Linked DNA regions of Roseisolibacter agri. The protein of the gene in region 1 interacts with the protein of each later gene in a pairwise test. Links are inferred from orthologs where the notes say so. Each region holds a gene or a part of one and is shown on either strand. Other genes may lie near its edges.

What was found.
Region 2: the proteins of rosag_RS22280 (region 1) and rosag_RS03945 interact in binary tests that used the Escherichia coli proteins (3 or more experiments, as listed by UniProt). The link is inferred for Roseisolibacter agri from one-to-one orthologs.

The regions. Positions count from the first base shown.
Region 1 is NZ_BRXS01000007.1:270,475-273,781, reverse strand. What follows is about bases 104-3,103. They hold rosag_RS22280 (molybdopterin molybdotransferase MoeA), read left to right. Parts: upstream 104-934; coding sequence 935-2,272; downstream 2,273-3,103. Other genes in these bases: rosag_RS22270 (sensor histidine kinase), read right to left, coding at 2,983-3,103; rosag_RS22275 (class I SAM-dependent methyltransferase), read left to right, coding at 2,269-2,958; dacB (D-alanyl-D-alanine carboxypeptidase/D-alanyl-D-alanine endopeptidase), read left to right, coding at 104-938. In the rest of the region: more of dacB, read left to right, coding at 1-103; more of rosag_RS22270, read right to left, coding at 3,104-3,307. UniProt on the Escherichia coli protein: Catalyzes the insertion of molybdate into adenylated molybdopterin with the concomitant release of AMP.
Region 2 is NZ_BRXS01000001.1:957,187-960,383, reverse strand. What follows is about bases 146-3,035. They hold rosag_RS03945 (molybdenum cofactor guanylyltransferase), read left to right. Parts: upstream 146-1,192; coding sequence 1,193-1,879; downstream 1,880-3,035. Other genes in these bases: rosag_RS03935 (sensor histidine kinase), read right to left, coding at 2,514-3,035; rosag_RS03940 (response regulator transcription factor), read right to left, coding at 1,810-2,517; rosag_RS03950 (PAS domain S-box protein), read right to left, coding at 146-1,014. In the rest of the region: rosag_RS03955 (FdhF/YdeP family oxidoreductase), read left to right, coding at 1-32; more of rosag_RS03950, read right to left, coding at 43-145; more of rosag_RS03935, read right to left, coding at 3,036-3,197. UniProt on the Escherichia coli protein: Transfers a GMP moiety from GTP to Mo-molybdopterin (Mo-MPT) cofactor (Moco or molybdenum cofactor) to form Mo-molybdopterin guanine dinucleotide (Mo-MGD) cofactor.

The DNA.
Region 1 (3,307 bases):
AGGGCTTCGGCCGCATCGTCGTGCGCGCGGGCGCGCGGCCCGGCGACTCGGTGACGGTGCAGGTCACGCCCGCGGCCGACGCGCTGCCGCTGCGCGTGGACGTGCGCACGGTGACGCCGGGGATCGCCAGCGGCCGCACGGCCACGCGCGTGCGCGCGCGGTGGGACGCGCGCGAGGCCCGCCACGTGCTCGAGGGCGTGGTGTCGGTGAACGACAGCGCCGTGCTGACGCTCGCGCAGCGCGACGCCAACGGTGCCTTCCTGGGGGCGCTGCGCACGGCGCTCCGGACGCGTGGCATCACGATCGGCGGCGCGGAGCCGCGCGTCAGCAAGGAGCCGGTCGCGCCGGTCGGCGACACGCTGTTCGTCACGCAGTCGCTGCCGCTGCGCGAGGTGATGCCGGCGTTCGAGAAGCCGTCGCAGAACCAGATCGGCGAGCTGCTGCTGAAGACGATGGGGCTGGAGAAGACGGGCGTCGGCACCGCGGACAGCGGGCGCCGCGCGATGGAGCGGCAGCTGGCGACGTGGGGCGTGGCGGCCGAGCGCGACGTCGTGATCCGCGACGGCAGCGGGCTGTCGCGCCACGACTACGTCACGCCGCGCGCGCTCGTGCGCGTGCTCGACGCGATGCGCCGCGACCCGAGCTTCCGCCTCTTCTACGACGCGCTGCCCATCGCGGGCGTGGACGGCACGATCCGCTCGCGCATGAAGGGGACGCCGGCCGAGGGGAACGTGCACGCGAAGACGGGCACCCTCGACAAGGCACGGTCGCTCTCGGGCTACGTGACCACCGCCGACGGCGAGATGCTGCTCTTCAGCTTCCTCTGCAACAACTACACGGTGCCGACGGCGCAGGTGGACCGCGTGGCCGACGCGCTCGCGGCGCGGCTCGCGTCGCTGCGACTCGGCGGCGCACGCACGGCGGCCGGCGCGCCGTGAGCCACCCCGCCCCGCGGTCGCGGCTCGCGGTCGCGGAGGCGATCACCGCCGTGCTGGAGGACGTCGCGCCGCTGCCCGCGGAGCGGGTCCCCCTCGCCGATGCGCACGGACGCGTGCTGGCGGAGGACGTCGTGTCGCCCGTCGCGCTGCCGCCGTGGGACAACGCGGCGATGGACGGCATCGCGGTGCTCGCGGCCGACGTGCTCGGCGCGCGCGCGGACGCGCCGGTCGTGCTGCGCGTGGTCGGCACGGTGCCCGCCGGCGGCGCGTGGCGCGGCACGCTGAACTCGGGCGAGGCGGTCCGCATCGCCACGGGCGCGCCCGTGCCCGCGGGCGCCGACGCCGTCGTGCGCGTCGAGGACGTGACCTACGACGGCGACGCGGTGCTGGTGCGCGACGATCGCGACGTGCGGCCCGCGCCCGGCGCGCGCCACAACGTGCGCCCGCGCGGCGAGGACGTCGCCGAGCATCGCGTCGTCGTGGCGGCCGGCACGCGGCTCGGCCCGAGCGGGCTCGCGGTGCTCGCATCGGTCGGCTGCACGAGGCTCTCCGTCGTGCGCCGCCCGCGCGTGGCGCTCGTCGCATCGGGCGACGAGCTGGTGCCGCTCGGCGACGTGGACGCGGTGCGCGCGGGGCGCGGCATCATCGCCTCCAACACCGTCGCGCTGGCGGCGCTGGTGCGCGAGGCGGGCGGCGAGCCGCTCGACATGGGCGTCGCGCCCGACCGGCCCGACGCGCTGCGCGAGCGGCTGCAGGCGGCGCTCGACGCCGACTCCGACGTGCTGCTGACGACGGGCGGCATCAGCGTCGGCGACCGCGATCACGTGCGCGACGCGGTCGCCGCGCTCGGCGGCCGGCTGCGCTTCTGGCGTGTGCGCATGCGCCCCGGCGGCCCGGTCGGGGCGGGCACGCTGCCGCGTGCCTCGCACGCCGACGTGCCCTGGCTCGGCTTGCCCGGCAACCCCGTCTCCACCGTCGTGACCTTCGAGCTGTTCGCGCGCCCGCTGCTGCGCCGCCTCTCCGGCGACGCGCGGCCGTTCCGCCGCGCCGTGCGCGTCACGCTGCGCGAGCCGGTGGATGCGCCGGCGCCGCTCACGCACTTCCTGCGCGTCACGCTCGACGCCGAGGAGTCGGGCGAGCTCGCCGCGCGCCTCACCGGCCCGCAGGGCTCCGGGTTGCTCACCTCCGCCGCGCGCGCGGATGCGCTGCTCGTCGTGCCCGAAGGCGTGACGGCCCTCGCCGCGGGTGCGCCCGCGCGCGCGCTGCTGCTGGGCGAGGGCGCGCTCGACGCGGCCGCGCTCGACGCCGCGACGTTCACCGAGGTGCGCGCATGAGCGACGCGACGCTGGACGCACTGGACGCCGCGCTCGACGCGCGCTTCGACACGGTCACCGAGACGATCCGCCTGCACGACGAGGGCGCACGCGAGTCGTTCGACATCCGCCGTCCGCGCAGCGCCGAGGCGCTCATCGACGAGGACGCGTTCGCGCACGACGAGCGGCTGCCCTACTGGGCCGACGTCTGGCCGTCGGCGCGCGTGCTCGCCGCGCACCTGCTGCAGGAGGGCGGCGAAGGGAAGCGGCTCCTGGAGCTGGGCTGCGGCAGCGGCCTGGTGGCCGCGGCGGCGGCGCGCGCCGGCTACGAGGTCACCGCGAGCGACTACTACGCCGAGGCGCTCGACTTCACGCGCGCGAACGTGCGGCGCGCCGCGGGCGTGGACTGCGAGACGCGCCTCGTGGACTGGCGCGCGCTGCCGGCGGACCTGGGCCACTACGACCGCGTCGTCGCGTCGGACGTGCTGTACGAGAAGCCGTACGCCGCGCTCGTCGCGCGCGCGCTCGCGCACACGCTGCGCCGCGGCGGCGTCGCCTATGTCACCGATCCGGGGCGCCTGGCCGCGCCCGAGTTCGTGGAGCAGGCGCGCGCGCTGGGGCTGGACGTCGGCCAGCCGGTGACCCGCGACGTCGAGGGCTACGGCACGCGGCAGACGATCCGCCTCTACCGCCTACGCCGCCGCTGAGCGCGCGCCGCCCGCTCGCGCGCGTCAGGCGAGCGGCAGCCGCACCACGAAGCGCGCGCCGCCGCCCGGCGCGTCCTCCACGCGCACGCGCCCGCGTCCCGCGCACACGAGCGTGTGCACCACGCTCAGGCCGAGCCCCGTGCCGGTCGCGCCATCGTCGTGCGCCAGGCGGACGAACGGCTCCCAGATGCGGCGCCGGTCGGCGATCGCCACGCCGGGCCCCTCGTCGTCCACCGCGACGTCCACCGTGCCGGGCGCGTCGAAGGCCGCCGTCACGCGGACCGTCTGCCCCGCCGGGCCGTACTTGAGCGCGTTGTCCACGAGGTTCTGCAGCACGTGCCGCAGCGCG
Region 2 (3,197 bases), on another replicon or contig:
CGCGCTCGGTCGGCGGCGCGCCGCCGGCCTGACGCCGCACGGTCACTCCCGTTCCAGCTTCGCGAGCTGCGGCTCGACCTCGGTCGCCATGCAGTGCGGGCAGATGCCGTGGCTGAAGCGCGTGCGCGTGTGCCGCGCGAGGTAGCTCTCCACCGAGTCCCAGTAGTTCTTGTCGTCGCGGATGCGGCGGCAGTACGAGCAGATGGGGAGGATGGCCTGCAGCGTCTGCACCTCCGCCAGCGACGCCTGCAGCTCGGCGATCAGGCGCGCGCGCTCGTCCTCCGCCGCCCGGCGCGCGGTGATGTCGCGGGCGACGGCGTAGATGGTCCGGTCGTTGGTCGACGGCGCGGAGTTCCACAGCAGCCAGCGGTACGAGCCGTCGCGGCACAGGTAGCGGTTCTCGAAGCCGCGCGCCATGCCGCCGCCGCGCACCTGGCCGTTCTGCTGCAGCGTGCGCTCGCGGTCGTCCGGGTGCACGAACTCGATGAACCGCCGCGCCATCATCTCCTCGCGCGTCCAGCCGAGGGTGCGCTCCCAGGCCGGGTTGAGCCGGCGGAAGTAGCCGCTGAAGTCCAGGAAGCAGAACATGTCCTGCGACACGGCGAAGAAGCGCTCCAGGTCGTGCGTCGCGCGCGCGCCGTGGTACTGGCAGAGCGCGAGCTCCAGCGTCGTGCGCAGCTCGCGGTCGGTGCACGGCAGCACGAGGTCCAGCGGGCCGGGAAGGGCCGCGTCCTCGCGCCCCGCCGCCTCCACCGCGGCATCGGCCCCCAGCAGGCGCACGACCGGCATCGGACGCGCCAGGCGGATCGCCGCCGCCGCCGACGGGCCGTCCACCGGATCGCCGAGCTCCCCGCCGACGACCGCGACGTCCGGCACGCGCTCGGCCGCGAGCGACGCCGCGCGCGCCACCGTGTCCGCGACCGCCTCCACCGCGTAGCCCAGACGCGACAGGCGCGCCGCGATCTCGTCCGCCGCGGCGGGTCGACTCTCGACGATGAGGACGCGCTTGGCCATGCGGAGGGAGGGACGGCGGAGGGAGGAGCGGCCTCGGCGAGGGGCCGCGCGACCGTTGGGGGCCAATCTATCGCGCGCGCGGCCGGCCGCACGATTGACGCGCCGCGCCCCGGCGCCAGCTTGCTCCCGTCCGGACGTCGGCCGCCCCCGGCGTCATGAAGCCCCTGCCATCCGCCCCATGGCCCACCGCGAGCCCCGTGACGAGCGCGCACCGCGGCCCACCGGCGTGATCCTCGCCGGCGGCCGCGCGTCGCGCTTCGGCGGCCGGCCCAAGGGGCTGGAGACGCTCGGCGGCGCCCGCATCGTGGACCGCGTCGCGGCGGCGCTCCGCGCGGCGTGCGACCCGCTGCTCCTCGTCGCCCACGCGCCCGACGCCGGCGACTGGCTGCCCGGCGTCCGCGTCGTCGGCGACGTCCATCGCGACATGGGCGCGCTGGGCGGCCTGCACGCCGCGCTCTGGCACGCGCGCGCGCCGGTCCTCGTCGTCGCCTGGGACATGCCCTTCGTCACACCGGCGCTGCTGGACGCGCTGCTCGCGCTCGGCCGCGCCGGCGCGCGCGCTGCCCTCTCGCTTCACCCCGACGGCCACGCCGAGCCGCTGTGCGCGTACTACGACGCCGCGTGCGTCCGCGAGGCGGAGGCGCTGCTGCGCGCGGGCGAGCGCCGCGCCGCGGCGCTGGGCGGGGCGGTCGGCGCCGTGATGCTCGGCGGAACGGCGCTCGCCGCGCTGGGCGATCCGCGCACGCTGCTGGCGAGCGTCAACACGCCCGACGATCTCGCGCGCGCGGCCCGAGCCTATCGCACGGCCGGCGGCGTCTCGCCCGAGGACGTCAGCAGCCCCAGCTCCAGCGCGTGGCGCACGTAGTCCGCCCGCTCGCTGAACCCCAGCTTGTCGTTGATGCGGCGGCGGTACGTGTCCGCGGTCTTGGCGCTGATGTGCAGCCGCTCGCCGATCTGCGACGGCGTGTAGCCCTGCGCGATGAGGATGAACACCGCGCGCTCGCGCTCGGAGAGCGACTCGTAGCGCGCGCGCGTCGCGTCCTGCTGCGCGCGGCGCGTCCAGCCCGCGGCCAGCACGTGCGCGGCCGACGGCCGCACGTACACGCGCCCCGCCGCCACGGCGCGCAGCGCGTCCAGCAGCTCCGTGCTCGCGGCGTCCTTCACGACGTAGCCGCTCGCGCCGGCCTCCAGCAGCGGGATCAGGTACTCCTCCTCGTCGTGCATCGTCAGCACGAGCACGCGCGGGGTCGTGCCGGCCGGCCCGCGCCGGCGCGCGAGCTCGCGCGTCGCGGTCACGCCGTCCATGCCGCTCATCGAGAGATCCATGACGACGATGTCCGGCGCCAGCCGCTCGCACAGCACCAGCACCTCGTGCCCGTCCGAGGCCTCGCCCACGACCTCGACGTCCGGCGCGGCGCTCAGCAGCGTGCGCAGCCCGAGCCGCACGACGCCGTGGTCGTCCGCCAGCACCACGCGGATGCGCGCCGTCGCGCCCGCGGTCACGCGCCCACCTCGGCCGCCGGCACCGGCGCGAGCGGCACGCGCGCGCGCACCGTCGTGCCCTGCCCCGGGCGGCTCTCCACCTCCAGCCGTCCATCGATCAGTGCCACGCGCTCGCGCATCACGAACAGCCCCATCCCCTCGCGCGACCGCTCGGCCGCCTCGACGTCGAAGCCCTCGCCGTCGTCCGTGACCTCCAGCAGCGCGCTCGCGCCGTCCGTCGCCACGAGGCCGATGCGCACGTCCGACGGCGCGCCGTGGCGCACCGCGTTGCGCAGCGCCTCCTGCGCCACGCGGTAGAACACCGACGCCACCGGGGGCGGCAGCGTGCCGCGCACGTCCGAGACGACGCGCGTCTCGACGCCGCTCTGCTCGCGCGTCCGGCGCGCGAGGAACTCCAGCGCCGCGACCAGCCCCAGATCGTCCAGCACGCGCGGGTGGACGTTGTGCGACAGCGTGCGCACCTCCGCCAGCGACTCGACGACGATCTCGCGCATCACCGCCAGCCGCTCGTGCAGCGCGCCGGCCGGCACCTCGCGCACGGAGGACGTGACCAGCATCTCGAGCGCGCTGAGCTGCTGCGCCGTCGAGTCGTGCAGCTCGCGCGCGATGTGCGCGCGCTCCTGGTCGCCCGCGCTGATGACCTGCGCCGCCAGCGCCCGCATGCGCAGCCGGTCGGCGGT